4 regions of the Streptomyces sp. NPDC044003 genome follow, and region 1 is predicted to be linked to each of the others. Evidence: riboswitches for the same ligand, from Rfam matches in the RefSeq annotation. Region 1 holds a riboswitch; each other region holds the start of a gene.
What was found. Region 1 has a riboswitch for cobalamin ahead of AC07AW_RS37345 (cobalamin biosynthesis protein). Riboswitches for the same ligand answer to the same signal wherever they lie in the genome.
Positions count from the first base shown of each region.

Region 2: another riboswitch for cobalamin. It lies ahead of AC07AW_RS02440 (ribonucleoside-diphosphate reductase subunit alpha); the one in region 1 lies ahead of AC07AW_RS37345 (cobalamin biosynthesis protein).
Region 3: another riboswitch for cobalamin. It lies ahead of metE (5-methyltetrahydropteroyltriglutamate--homocysteine S-methyltransferase); the one in region 1 lies ahead of AC07AW_RS37345 (cobalamin biosynthesis protein).
Region 4: another riboswitch for cobalamin. It lies ahead of AC07AW_RS40760 (ABC transporter substrate-binding protein); the one in region 1 lies ahead of AC07AW_RS37345 (cobalamin biosynthesis protein).

Region 1 is NZ_JBWKFA010000015.1:86,901-90,122, reverse strand. Features, by position in the region: gene AC07AW_RS37355 (inorganic phosphate transporter) at 1-800, shown strand, start outside; gene AC07AW_RS37350 (hypothetical protein) at 817-1,038, shown strand; cobalamin riboswitch at 1,165-1,304, shown strand; gene AC07AW_RS37345 (cobalamin biosynthesis protein) at 1,340-2,314, shown strand; gene AC07AW_RS37340 (cobyric acid synthase) at 2,311-3,222, shown strand, end outside.
Region 2 is NZ_JBWKFA010000001.1:532,978-536,199, forward strand. Features, by position in the region: gene mctP (monocarboxylate uptake permease MctP) at 1-1,136, shown strand, start outside; gene AC07AW_RS02435 (GNAT family N-acetyltransferase) at 1,210-1,710, shown strand; cobalamin riboswitch at 1,765-1,887, shown strand; gene AC07AW_RS02440 (ribonucleoside-diphosphate reductase subunit alpha) at 2,020-3,222, shown strand, end outside.
Region 3 is NZ_JBWKFA010000003.1:346,266-349,487, forward strand. Features, by position in the region: gene metE (5-methyltetrahydropteroyltriglutamate--homocysteine S-methyltransferase) at 1-1,833, opposite strand, end outside; cobalamin riboswitch at 1,996-2,220, opposite strand; gene AC07AW_RS13665 (3-hydroxybutyryl-CoA dehydrogenase) at 2,392-3,222, opposite strand, start outside.
Region 4 is NZ_JBWKFA010000023.1:12,534-15,755, forward strand. Features, by position in the region: gene AC07AW_RS40755 (FecCD family ABC transporter permease) at 1-964, opposite strand, end outside; gene AC07AW_RS40760 (ABC transporter substrate-binding protein) at 961-2,016, opposite strand; cobalamin riboswitch at 2,098-2,275, opposite strand; gene AC07AW_RS40765 (cold-shock protein) at 2,349-2,555, opposite strand; gene AC07AW_RS40770 (TetR/AcrR family transcriptional regulator) at 2,781-3,222, opposite strand, start outside.

The DNA of each region.
Region 1 (3,222 bases):
AGCTGACGTACAGGATCGGCGCCAAGACCTCCGAGAAGGACACGGCCAAGGGCTACCGCGTCGGCCAGATCGCCTCCGCCGGTCTCGTCTCCCTCGCCCACGGCACCAACGACGCCCAGAAGACGATGGGCATCATCACCCTCGCCCTGGTCGCCGGCGGCTCCCTGCCCTCCGGCGCCAACCCGCCGGTCTGGGTCATCGTCTCCGCCGGTACGGCGATCGCGCTCGGCACGGCCCTCGGCGGCTGGCGCATCATCCGCACCATGGGCAAGGGCCTCACCGACCTCCAGCCGCAGCAGGGCTTCGCCGCCCAGACCAGCGCGGCCACCGTCATCCTGGCCTCCTCCCACCTGGGCTTCTCCCTCTCCACCACGCACTCCGTCTCCGGCGCCGTCATGGGTGCGGGTCTGGGCCGCAAGGGCGGTGTCGTCCGCTGGTCGACCGCCACCCGGATGTTCGTCGCCTGGGGCCTGACCCTGCCGGCCGCCGGCCTGGTCGCCGCCGGTGCCGAGTACGTCGCCCGTCAGGGCAACTGGGGCGTCTACGTCGTCGCGGCCTTCCTCGCCGCCTCCTGCCTCGGCATCTGGCTCGTCTCCCGCCGCCAGCCGGTCGACCACACCAACGTCAACGAGGTCGACACCGACGCCGAGCCCGAGGGCGTCGTGACCACCGCGATCGCGGCCGTCACCCCGCCGCCGGCCGGTACCGTCGCCGCCGTCGCGGACGAGGACCTGAAGACCACCATCCCCGCGCCGGTCCCCACGGACCCGGCCGCTCCCCCGGCCACCGCCGCGGTCTAAGGAACTGGAACCAAGCATGAAGATCGACTGGGCAGCCCTCGGCTCCGTCTTCGGAGTCAGCCTCGTGGCGACCGTCGCCCTCGTGGGCCTCTTCACCCTCGGTGTCATCGGCCTCTCCAAGCAGGAGCAGGCCGCCGCCCAGGGAGGCTCCGCCGCCCTGGCCCGCACCGGCGCCTACGCCTGCTTCGCCCTGTGCATGGCGGCCGTGGCGTACGGCATCTACCTGATCGTCGCCTGACGTATCGAGCATGACCGGCCGGGCGGTCCGCACCTTCGGGTGCGGGCCGCCCGGCCGCTTGTTTCCGCTGCCGTGTTTGTGGTGCTTCGCACAGTGACGCGGTGCAGGTCAAGGGTGAGTTGACGGCTGTTCTCGGGCCGTGGTGGACTGCCGAGGCCATTACGGCGGCAGTAGAGGAAGTCCGGTGCGATTCCGGCGCGGTCCCGCCACTGTGACCGGATCCGAGGGGTCCGGGAGTCAGGAACTCTCGCCGCCGGTCACGTCGATCCAGGGCGCGGACCCTGAGTGAGGACACATCGCCATGCCCGGCCGCAGCCCCACCTTCTCCAGAGCCACCGGTGTCTTCGCGTACGGCGCGGCGGCCGGACTCGCCGTCGACCTGCTCGTCGGCGATCCCCGCCGCGGACACCCCGTCGCCGCCTTCGGCCGGGCCGCGGGCAGGGTCGAGAAGGCCCTCTGGCACGACCACCGCGGCTGGGGCGCCCTGCACACCGCCGTCTGCGCCGGCGCCACCGTCGCGGCCAGCGCCCTCGCCGCCCGTACGGTACGGGGCAGCCGCGCCGCCTCCGTCGCCCTCACCGCCGCCTCGGTCTGGGCCGTCGTCGGCGGTACGACCCTGGGACGCGAGGCCCGCGCGATCGGCGGCGCCCTCGCCGCGGGGGACCTGGAGGTCGCCCGGGAACGGCTGCCTCACCTGTGCGGGCGCGACCCGCAGTCCCTCGACGGTCCCGCGATGGCCCGCGCGGTCGTCGAGTCCGTCGCCGAGAACACCTCCGACGCGGTCGTGGGCGCCCTCTTCTGGGGAGCGGTCGCGGGCGTGCCGGGCCTGGTCGGCTTCCGCGCGGTGAACACCCTCGACGCGATGGTCGGCCACAAGTCGCCCCGGTACCGCCGCTTCGGCTGGGCCTCGGCCCGCCTCGACGACGTGGCCGGCCGGCCCGGCGCCCGGCTGACCGCCGTGCTCGCGACCGTCGCCGGCGGGAACCCGCGCGGCGCCGTACGAGCCTGGCGGGCGGACGCCGCGAAGCACCCGAGCCCCAACGCGGGACCGGTCGAGGCCTCCTTCGCGGGCGCCCTCGGCGTACGGCTCGGGGGCACCCTCTCGTACGCCGGGCGGGTCGAGCACCGGCCCGTCCTCAACGAGGAGGGGCGGCCCGTCGAGGTCGCCGACATCGACCGCGCGGTCCGGCTCTCCCGCCGGATCACCGGACTGACCCTGGCCGCCTGCGTCGGCGGCCGCATGATCGCGAGCGCGCTGAAGCGGAGGAACGCATGAGGGGTGGGGGGCTGCTCGTCGCCGGGACCACGTCCGACGCGGGCAAGAGCGTCGTCACGGCCGGCATCTGCCGCTGGCTGGTCCGGCAGGGCGTCAAGGTGGCGCCGTTCAAGGGACAGAACATGTCCCTCAACTCCTTCGTCACCCGGGAGGGCGCCGAGATCGGCCGCGCGCAGGCCATGCAGGCGCAGGCCGCGCGGGTGGAGCCGACCGCCCTCATGAACCCGGTGCTGCTCAAGCCCGGCAGCGACCGCTCCAGCCAGGTCGTCCTCATGGGCAGGCCGGTCGGCGAGATGAGCGCCCGCGGCTACCACGGAGGCCGCCAGCAGACGCTCTTCGAGCCGGTCATGGCGTGCCTGGAGGAGCTGCGGGGCACGTATGACGCCGTGATCTGCGAAGGGGCGGGGAGTCCGGCCGAGATCAACCTGCGGCGCACGGACATCGTGAACATGGGCATCGCGCGCGCCGCGCAGCTGCCCGTGGTCGTCGTCGGGGACATCGACCGGGGCGGGGTCTTCGCCCAGTTCTTCGGGACGACGGCGCTGCTCGCGCCCGAGGACCAGTCGCTGATCGCGGGCTACCTGGTCAACAAGTTCCGGGGTGACGTGACCCTCCTGGAGCCGGGCCTGGACATGCTGCACGGGCTCACCGGGCGCCGGACGTTCGGTGTCCTGCCGTACGCGCACGGCCTCGGCATCGACGAGGAGGACGGCCTGCGGGTCTCCCTGCGGGGCACCGTCCGCGAGTCGGTCGTCGCGCCGCCCGTCGGCGCGGACGTGCTGCGGGTCGCCGTCTGCGCGGTGCCGCTGATGTCCAACTTCACGGACGTCGACGCGCTCGCCGCCGAACCGGGTGTCGTCGTCCGGTTCGTGGACCGGCCCGAGGAGCTCGTCGACGCCGACCTCGTC
Region 2 (3,222 bases), on a different contig from region 1:
GCGAGAACACCAACTGGTTCGTGAAGGACCTGCCGCTGCTCATCGCCTTCGGCGTCCTGGCCGCGTACACCTACTCGTCCGGCCTGCGCGCCCCCGCGCTCATCGCCTTCGTCAAGGACACCCTGATCTACATCGTCATCGCGGTGGCGATCATCTACATCCCGATCAAACTGGGCGGCTTCGACGAGATCTTCGGCAAGGCGGCCGAGGCGTACCAGACGATCAACCCGGCGACCGGCAAGCCGAAGGGCGCGCTCGTCCCCGGCGAGGCCGGCCAGTGGACGTACGCGACGCTCGCGCTCGGCTCGGCCCTCGCGCTCTTCATGTACCCGCACTCCATCACGGCGACCCTGTCGTCCCGGAGCCGGAACGTCATCCGCCGCAACACCACGATCCTGCCGCTGTACTCGCTGATGCTGGGCCTGCTCGCGCTGCTCGGCTTCATGGCGATCGCCGCCGGCATCAAGGTCAAGAACGGCCAGCTCGCCATCCCGCAGCTCTTCGAGACCATGTTCCCGGACTGGTTCGCGGGCGTCGCGTTCGCCGCGATCGGCATCGGCGCGCTCGTCCCGGCCGCGATCATGTCGATCGCCGCGGCCAACCTCTTCACCCGCAACATCTACAAGGACTTCATCAAGCCGGACGCCACCCCGGCCCAGGAGACCAAGGTCTCCAAGCTGGTCTCGCTCCTGGTGAAGGTCGGCGCGCTGGTCTTCGTCCTCACCATGGACAAGACGGTCGCGATCAACTTCCAGCTGCTCGGCGGCATCTGGATCCTGCAGACCTTCCCGGCGCTCGTCGGCGGTCTCTTCACCCGCTGGTTCCACCGCTGGGCGCTGCTCGCCGGCTGGGCCGTCGGCATGGTGTACGGCACGGCCGCCGCGTACGGCGTCGCCAGCCCGACCCAGAAGCACTTCGGCGGTTCGGCCGCCGAGATCCCGGGCATCGGCGAGATCGGCTACATCGGCCTCACCGCCTTCGTGCTCAACGTCGTCGTCACGGTCGTCCTGACCTTCGTCCTCAAGGCCGTCAAGGCCCCCGAGGGCGTCGACGAGACCTCGCCGGAGGACTACACGGCGGACGCGGGCGACGCCGGTGTCCGCGACCTCCCGAAGGTCGGGGCCGAAGCGCACTGACCCACGGACGCGTGACAGAGGGGCCCGGAAAACTCCGGGCCCCTTCGCGTGCGGCGGAGGCAGACTGAGGCACATGGACTTCACGATCAGGGCAGTACGGCCCGAGGAGTACGAGGAGCTCGGTGACCTCACCGGGTTCACCTATCTGAATGACGGGCTGCTGCTGCACGGCGAGGACGACTTCTATCTGGCGGTGCTCCGCGACACGGCCCGGCGGGCGCGCGAGAGCGAGGTCCTGGTCGCCGTCGACGCGGACGGCGGGATCATCGGCGGGGTGACCTTCGCGGAGGGCGGCACCACCTGGGCGGACATCGCCGTCCCCGGCGAGGCCGAATTCCGCATGCTCGTCGTCGCGCCGGCGGCCCGCGGCAGGGGCGTCGGAGAAGCCCTCGTACGCGCCTGCGTGGACCGCGCACGGGCCCTTCCCGGGTGCGCGCGCCTCGTGCTCTCCACGGCCGATCTGATGGTCTCGGCGCACCGGATCTACGAGCGTCTCGGCTTCGTCCGCACCCCCCAGCGGGACTGGGAACCGATCCCGGACCACTTGCTGCGGACGTACGCCCTGGAGCTGTAGCGCCGGGACCGACACAACATGTGGGGGGTGCCGCGAGCGGCGCCCCCCACATGTATGCTCATCCTCGCTGTCGACGCAGGGGAATCCGGCGCGAATCCGGAACTGTCCCGCAACGGTGTGCTTCGTGCGGTTTCGTACGCGGTGAGTCCGAGGACCTGCCGGCAGCGCGCCCGGTCCGTCCGTTCCGGGTGTCACAGACGTCCGGGCCTCGCGGAGTGGGCCGGTGGACGCGGCGCGCCCACGCGTACGGGTGCCCGCCTGCCCGCCTTCCCGCCCGAGGCCCCGAGCCGAGCGAGGGAGAGCCCCCACGTGACCATCGCGCCCGCCGATCCGGCCGCAGCGATCGAGACCGACGGCCCCGGGACCGTACTCCTGCGGACCCTGACCGATCTCACCGCCGACCTCCCGGACACCGACCCCGGCAAGGTCGCCGCCGCCGCCCTCCGCGGCCGCAGCGCCACGTCGGACGAGGCGGAGCTGCGCGAGCTGGCCACCGAGGCGGCCGCCGGCCTGATCGCCGAGGACCCCGCTTACTCCCGGCTCGCCGCCCGGCTCCTCACCATCACCATCGCCGACGAGGCGGCCGGCCAGGGCGCCGTGACCTTCTCGGCCTCCGTCGCCGTCGGTCACCGCGAGGGCCTCATCGCCGACCGCACCGCCGAGTTCGTCGCCCTCCACGCGGACCGCCTCGACGCCACGATCGACCCGGCCGGCGACGACCGCTTCGGCTACTTCGGTCTGCGCACCCTCTACTCGCGCTACCTGCTGCGCCACCCGATCACCCGCAAGGTCGTCGAGACCCCGCAGCACTTCATGCTGCGCGTCGCCGCCGGCCTCGCCGAGGACGCATCGGTCCGCGCCCTCGACGAAGTGACGGCGCTGTACGGCCTGATGAGCCGCCTGGACTACCTCCCGTCCTCCCCCACGCTCTTCAACTCCGGCACCCGCCACCCGCAGATGTCCTCCTGCTACCTCCTGGACTCCCCGCAGGACGAGCTGGACTCCATCTACGACCGCTACCACCAGGTCGCGCGCCTCTCGAAGCACGCGGGCGGCATCGGTCTCTCGTACTCCCGCATCCGCGCCCGCGGTTCGCTGATCCGCGGCACCAACGGGCACTCCAACGGCATCGTGCCGTTCCTGAAGACCCTCGACGCCTCCGTCGCCGCCGTGAACCAGGGCGGCCGCCGCAAGGGCGCCGCCGCGGTCTACCTGGAGACCTGGCACGCGGACATCGAGGAGTTCCTGGAGCTCCGCGACAACACGGGCGAGGACCAGCGCCGTACGCACAACCTGAACCTGGCGCACTGGATCCCGGACGAGTTCATGCGCCGGGTCAACGCCGACGCCGAGTGGTCGCTGTTCTCCCCGGCGGACGTGCCCGAGCTCGTCGACCTGTACGGCGCGGAGTTCGACGCCGCCTACCTCAAGGCCGAGGCGGCGGGCCTGGCCCGCAAGACGATGCCGGCCCGCGACCTGTACGGCCGGATGATGCGGACCCTCGCGCAGACC
Region 3 (3,222 bases), on a different contig from region 1:
GACGACCGCGGTGCCGGCGGCCTCCAAGTCGTTCACCTCGTCACGGAGGGCGAGGGCGACCTGGCGGGCGGTGTCGGCGAGGGACTGGTCGTCGCGGACGAAGGACCACGCGAGCATGGTGACCGGGCCGGTGAGCATGCCCTTGACCGGCCTGGTGGTGAGGGACTGGGCGTACGAGGTCCAGCGGACCGTCATCGGCGTGGGCCGGGAGATGTCGCCGGCGAGGATCGGCGGTCGGACGTACCGGGTGCCGTACGACTGGACCCAGCCGTGCTGCGTCGCGAGGTAGCCGTGGAGCTGCTCCGCGAAGTACTGGACCATGTCGTTGCGTTCGGGTTCGCCGTGCACGAGGACGTCGATCCCGGCCTTCTCCTGGTAGGCGATCACCTCCTGGATCTCAGCCCTGATGCGCTCCTCGTAGCCGTCGGTGTCGACCCGGCCGGCTCGCAGGTCCGCGCGTGCGGCGCGCAGTTCGTCGGTCTGCGGGAAGGAGCCGATCGTGGTGACCGGCAGCGGCGGCAGGCCGAGGTGGGCCCGCTGGGCGGCGGCCCGCTCCGGGTACGGCTGGGAGCGCCGCGCGTCGGCGTCGGTGACGGCGGCGGCACGGGCCCGTACGACCGGGTCACGCGTGAGGGGGGAGTCGGCGCGCGAGGCGAGGGCGGCTCGGTTGGCGGCGAGTTCCCCTGCGATCGCGCCGGTGCCCTTCGACAGGCCCTTGGCCAGGGTCACGATCTCGGCCGTCTTCTGCCGGGCGAAGGCGAGCCAGCGCACGATCTGCGGGTCGGCGTCCTTCTCGGCGGACGCGTCGAGCGGCACGTGGAGGAGGGAGCAGGAGGCGGAGACGTCCACCCGCTCGGCGAGACCGAGGAGGGTGCCGAGGGTGGCGAGGGACTTCTGCAGGTCGTTCACCCAGATGTTGCGGCCGTCGACGACGCCGGCGACGAGCCGCTTGCCGGGGAGGCCGCCGACGGCGGCGAGGGCGTCGAGGTTGGCGGCGGCTGGTCCGGTGAAGTCCAGCGCGAGCCCCTCGACCGGTGCCTTGGCCAGGACGGGCAGGGCGTCGCCGAGCCGGTCGAAGTAGGAGGCGACCAGCAGCTTCGGCCGGTCGGTGAGCGCGCCGAGGTCCCGGTAGGCGCGTGCGGCGGCGTTCAGTTCGGCCGGGGTGCGGTCCTGGACGAGGGCCGGTTCGTCGAGCTGGACCCACTCGGCCCCCGCCGCCCGCAGGTCGGCGAGCACCTCGGCGTACACGGGAAGCAGCCGGTCGAGCAGGGTCAACGGCTGGAAGGCGACGGAGACCCCAGGTGCGGGCTTGGCGAGCAGCAGGTACGTGACGGGGCCGACCAGGACGGGCCGGGCGGCGAGGCCGAGGGCGAGGGCCTCCTTCAGCTCGGCGACCTGCCGGGTGGAGTCGGCCGTGAAGCTCGTGTCCGGGCCGAGTTCCGGCACCAGGTAGTGGTAGTTGGTGTCGAACCACTTGGTCATCTCCAGCGGGGCGACCTCCTGCGTACCGCGTGCCAGGGCGAAGTAGCCGTCCAGGGCGTCGGCGGCGACGGCTTCGCGGTGGCGTGCGGGGATCGCGCCCACCATGACGGTGGTGTCGAGGACGTGGTCGTACAGCGAGAAGTCGCCCGTGGGCACCTCGTCGATGCCCGCCTCGGCAAGCTGTCGCCAGTTCGCGGCGCGCAGCTCGGTGGCGGTGGCGTGGAGGGCGGCGGAGGTGACCCGGCCCGTCCAGTACCCCTCGATCGCCTTCTTCAGTTCCCGGCCCTGTCCCTGGCGGGGGTAGCCGTACACGGTGGCCCGTGCTGCCGCGGCTGCGGACTTCGTGGTCACGGAGATCTCCTTCGCGAGATGAATCCCTGAGATCCCGGGAACGGGGAGAGCGCGAAGGGGTGACGGACCGGACGGGACGCGCGCGTGGCAAGGCACGATCGTCCGCCTGGTATGTACGCCGACCCGCCCTCGAGGTCACCGGGATGTCCGCGCGCGGAACCGTCCGCGTGCGGGCAACGGGCAGGTCTTCGGACTCGCGGGCACGCCCACCGGGATCAACCGGCGGACTCCTACTGGCCGTCGCTTCCCAGACCCGTTCGGGCCCAGTGCGTATGACGGCGGTCGTTCCCGCTCACCGCTGCGGGGCAGTCCCGGATTCCCACCGGGTTCCCTCTTACGACGCATCCCGCCTGGCTGACGGGGCGAACCAGCTGCGCGCACCACACTACGAGGACCGACCGCTGTGGCACGGCGAAGTCCAGAATCCGGACGGTGAGGTCGGACACGCGGGTGGGAGCGTGGCACGGCGAGAGGGCGGGAAGCGCCACATCGCCTCCCGCCCTCCCCACGCGGACCGTCGGACCCTCATCCGATGTTCCGCGGTGCCGCCCAGGGTCGTCAGCCCGGGCCACCGGGTCTCTCCTCCCGGTCGTACACGTGGAACCCGCGACCGGTCTTGCGGCCCAGCAGGCCCGCCTCCACCATCCGCAGGAGCAGCGGCGGCGGGGCGTACAGGGGTTCCTTGAACTCGTCGTGGAGCGACTCGGCGATGGAGGCGACCGTGTCGAGACCGATCAGGTCGGCCAGCCGGAGCGGGCCCATGGGGTGGGCGCAGCCGAGTTCCATGCCCCGGTCGACGTCCGGGGCGGTGGCGAAGCCCGACTCGGTCATCCGGATCGCGGACAACAGGTACGGGACGAGGAGGGCGTTGACGACGAATCCGGCCCGGTCGGCGGAGCGGACGACGGTCTTGCCCAGGGTGTCCGTGGCGAACTGCGTCACCGTCCTCGCCGTGGTCTGCGAGGTGTGCAGGGTGGTCACGACCTCCACCAGCGGCAGGACCGGCACGGGGTTGAAGAAGTGCAGTCCGACGACCCGGTCGGCGCGGCCGGTGACCATGCCGAGGCGCATGACGGGGAGCGAGGAGGTGTTGGTGGCGAGGATCGCCGCCGGATCGGCGACGATCTTGTCGAGCGCGGTGAACACCTCGGTCTTGGCGGCGGCGTTCTCGGTGACGGCCTCGACCACCAGCTGCCGGTCCGCCAGGTCGGACAGTTCCGCGGTGGCGGTGATCCGGCTCAGGGCGGCCTCGGCGGAGACACGGTCGAGTCTGTTCCGCTGTACGGCTCGTTCGAGGGAGACGGCGATCCGCTCCCGGGCGGCCCGCGCCGCCGGACGGGTCACCTCGCGCAGGACGGTGTCGAGCCCCGCCCGGGCGCACACCTCTGC
Region 4 (3,222 bases), on a different contig from region 1:
CCGGCACCTCCTGTGGGTCGAGGACCGTGCGGGCGAGCGTGTCGGCCCAGACGAGGAACACCGCTCCGGCCAGGGCGGTGACCGGCAGGAGGCGGGCGTGTCCGGGGCCGGCGAGCGCGCGGGCGGCGTGCGGCAGGACGAGGCCGACGAAGCCGATCGCCCCGGCGGCGGAGACCAGAGCGGCCGTCAGGAGGGCGGTGACGCACAGCAGGACGAGCCGGGTCCGCGCGACGGCGACGCCGAGCGAGGCGGCGGCCTCCTCGCCGAAGGCGAAGGCGTCCAAAGTCCTCGCGTACCCGCCGCAGATCAGCAGGGCCGCCACGAGCACGGCGAGGCACAGCCACACCTCGCTCCAGCCGGCCCCGGCGAGCGAGCCGAGCAGCCAGAAGAGCACGCCCCGGGTGGTCTCGGCGTCGGCGGCGGTCATCACGACGAAGGAGGTGAGGGCGGAGAAGAGCTGCATCGCGGCGACGCCCGCGAGGACCACCCGGTCCGTCGAGCCGCCGAGGGTGTGGCTGAGCAGCAGGACGAGCGCGAAGGAGACCACCGCCCCCAGGAACGCCCCGCCGGTGACGGAGAGGACCCCGCCGCCGACACCGAGGACGACGACCGCGACCGCGCCGGTCGACGCTCCGGAGGAGACGCCGAGGACGAAGGGGTCGGCGAGCGGGTTGCGCAGGAGCGACTGCATCACCGCCCCGCAGACGGCGAGTCCGGCGCCGCAGACGGCGGCGAGGAGGGTACGCGGCAGCCGCAGGTCCCAGACGATCCCGTCGCGGATCGGCGGGAGTTCGGAGACGCCGCCGCCGAGGTGGGCGGCGATCACGGAACCGGCCTCGCCGACGCCGATGTCCGCCGGGCCGATGGTGACGGCCACGGCCACGGACAGGCCGAGCAGCACGAGTCCGGCCGCCGTCCACAGGAGCACCGTGGCGGACGTGACCGCCCGTTGAGCGGTCCTCACTTCGCGAGACCGTACGAGCGGAGCGCGGCCGCCACCTTCTCCACGCCCTCGACGGTGCGCAGGGTGGGGTTCATCGCCTGGCCGCTGAGCAGGACGTACCGCTTGTGCTTCACGGCCGTCATGTTTCTGGTGAGGGGGTCGGACTCCAGGAACTCGATCTTCTTCGCCGCGCTCTCGGCGGACTGCGCGCGGCGGGTCAGATCGCCGATCACGAGGACGTCGGGGTCACGGTCCGCGACGGTCTCCCAGTTGACCTGGGGCCACTCCTCGCGGGTGTCGTCGAAGACGTTCTTCGCCCCGAGCGCGTTCGTGACGATCCCGGGCGCCCCGCAACAGCCCGCCATGTAGGGCGCCTTGGCGTCGGAGTACCAGTAGAGGACGGTGGCGTCGGTGAAGTCGGCCGCCGCCGTGGCCTTCGCGACCCGGGCCTTGAGCCCGGCGACGAGCTTCTCGCCCCGCTCGGGAACGCCGAACACCCGGGCCAGGTCGCGGATCTCGCCGTAGACGGTGTCCATGGTGAGCGGGCGGGTGCGGACGCCGTCGCCGTCGCCGCTGTTGTCCTTGCCGACGCAGTCGGTGGGCGAGAGGTACGTGGGGACGCCGAGCTGCTCGAAGCGTTCGCGGGGCGCGACCCCGCCCTTGCCGAGGGTGTACGCGAACGAGGCGGCCGCGAAGTCGGGTTCGGTGTCGAGGACCTTCTCGAAGGAGGGGTAGCGGTCGGCGAGGCGCGGGACCTTCGCGTTCTCCTTCTCCAGGCCCTTGAGCACCGGGTCGGTCCAGGTGGCGGTGCCCACCATGCGGTCGGCGAGGCCGAGGGAGAGCATGATCTCCGCCGCTCCCTGGTCGAGGGCGACGGCCCGGCGCGGCGCGCGGTCGACGCGGACCGGCCGTCCGCAGTTGTCGTCGAAGGTGACGGGGTAGCCGCGCTCCGGGGCCGCTCCCTTCCCGGTCGGCGCGGCGGTTCCACCGCCGCAGCCGGTCACCGTCGCGGTGAGGAGGAGGACGCCGGCCAGGGCGGGCACGGCGGATCGGACGGGGTGTGCGAGCGGCACGGGGAACTTCCTCTGCGTCCACGGCTCATACGCGGAGCCTGTCGTACGGTGCTCCCCGGACGGCAGCGTGCCGCCGGGGCCGCCAGCAGGTCTTCGGACTCGGGGTCAGCCGGACGGAGCGCCTTCCCGGGCCCGTCGTGCCGCCCAGTGGCCGATGCTCCGCCCGTCGCCCTCACCGCTGCGCGTCAGTTCCGGTCTTCCACCGGATTCCCTGACCCGTGGACGTACCCGTTCAGGTGCGTACAAAGGTGCGACTGGCCTCGGCACAGTACCACCGGCCGGTCGCCGCGCCCCGGGACGCCTGTCGACGCCCCCGGGGACGCCTGTCGGCGTCAGACGCGCAGTTCCTTCGCCTCGAAGCGGCCGTCGCCGAGGACCAGGACGAAGGAGACCTGCTGCCCCTCGGAGACCGTCCGCTCCTCGCTCTCGATGTCCTCGGCACGGAAGTACACCTGCTCCTCGGAGCCCACGGGGACGACGAAGCCGTACCCGCCGAGACGGTTGAAGGACTGTACGAACCCTGTGCTTCTGCCTGCCACGGCGGCCTCCTCGTCGGCACGGGCGACGCGGTCGAGGGTGTCCGGCCCCGGGCGGGCCGTGTCCGCGCCTCAGGGGAGATGTACCCCGTGTACCCGCCCTTCGCCACCGCCGCGACCCCGGGGAGAACCACCCCGAACGATCTCGTACAATATTCAACAGAGGCCCGCTGCCGGAGATCCCCCGTGTCCGTCAGCGGGCCTCGCCCTTTCCTCGCGGAGCCCGCCTCAGGCGCGGCCGCCCGGGTAGGCGATCCGTGCCGTGATCCTGGCGATGCGCCGCGCCGACTCCTCCGGCGCGGCCACCGGCTGGACGATGTGGCTGACGGTGAGCCGCACGATCGTCTCGACGGCGAGGCCACGGGACTCCTCGTCGACGTCGGGCCAGGCCTCGATCGCGTACGCGTCGAGCATCGCCATCGCCGTGCCGAAGACCGGCTCCGGGCGCGTGGTGAGGTAGGCGAGAAGATCGTCCTCGCCGCCGCGCGCGGCGAGCAGGACGCTCTTGATGAGCGGGTTGTCCACCGCCTGCTGCAGCGTGTAGCCGACGCCCGCCGCCGCTGCCGCCTCCAACTCGCCCCGGTGGGCGTCGAGTTCGCGCTGGATACCGAGGAGGAAGCCCTCCAGCTCGCGCTGGACCAGGGCGTTGCCGATGGCCTCCTTCGAGCCG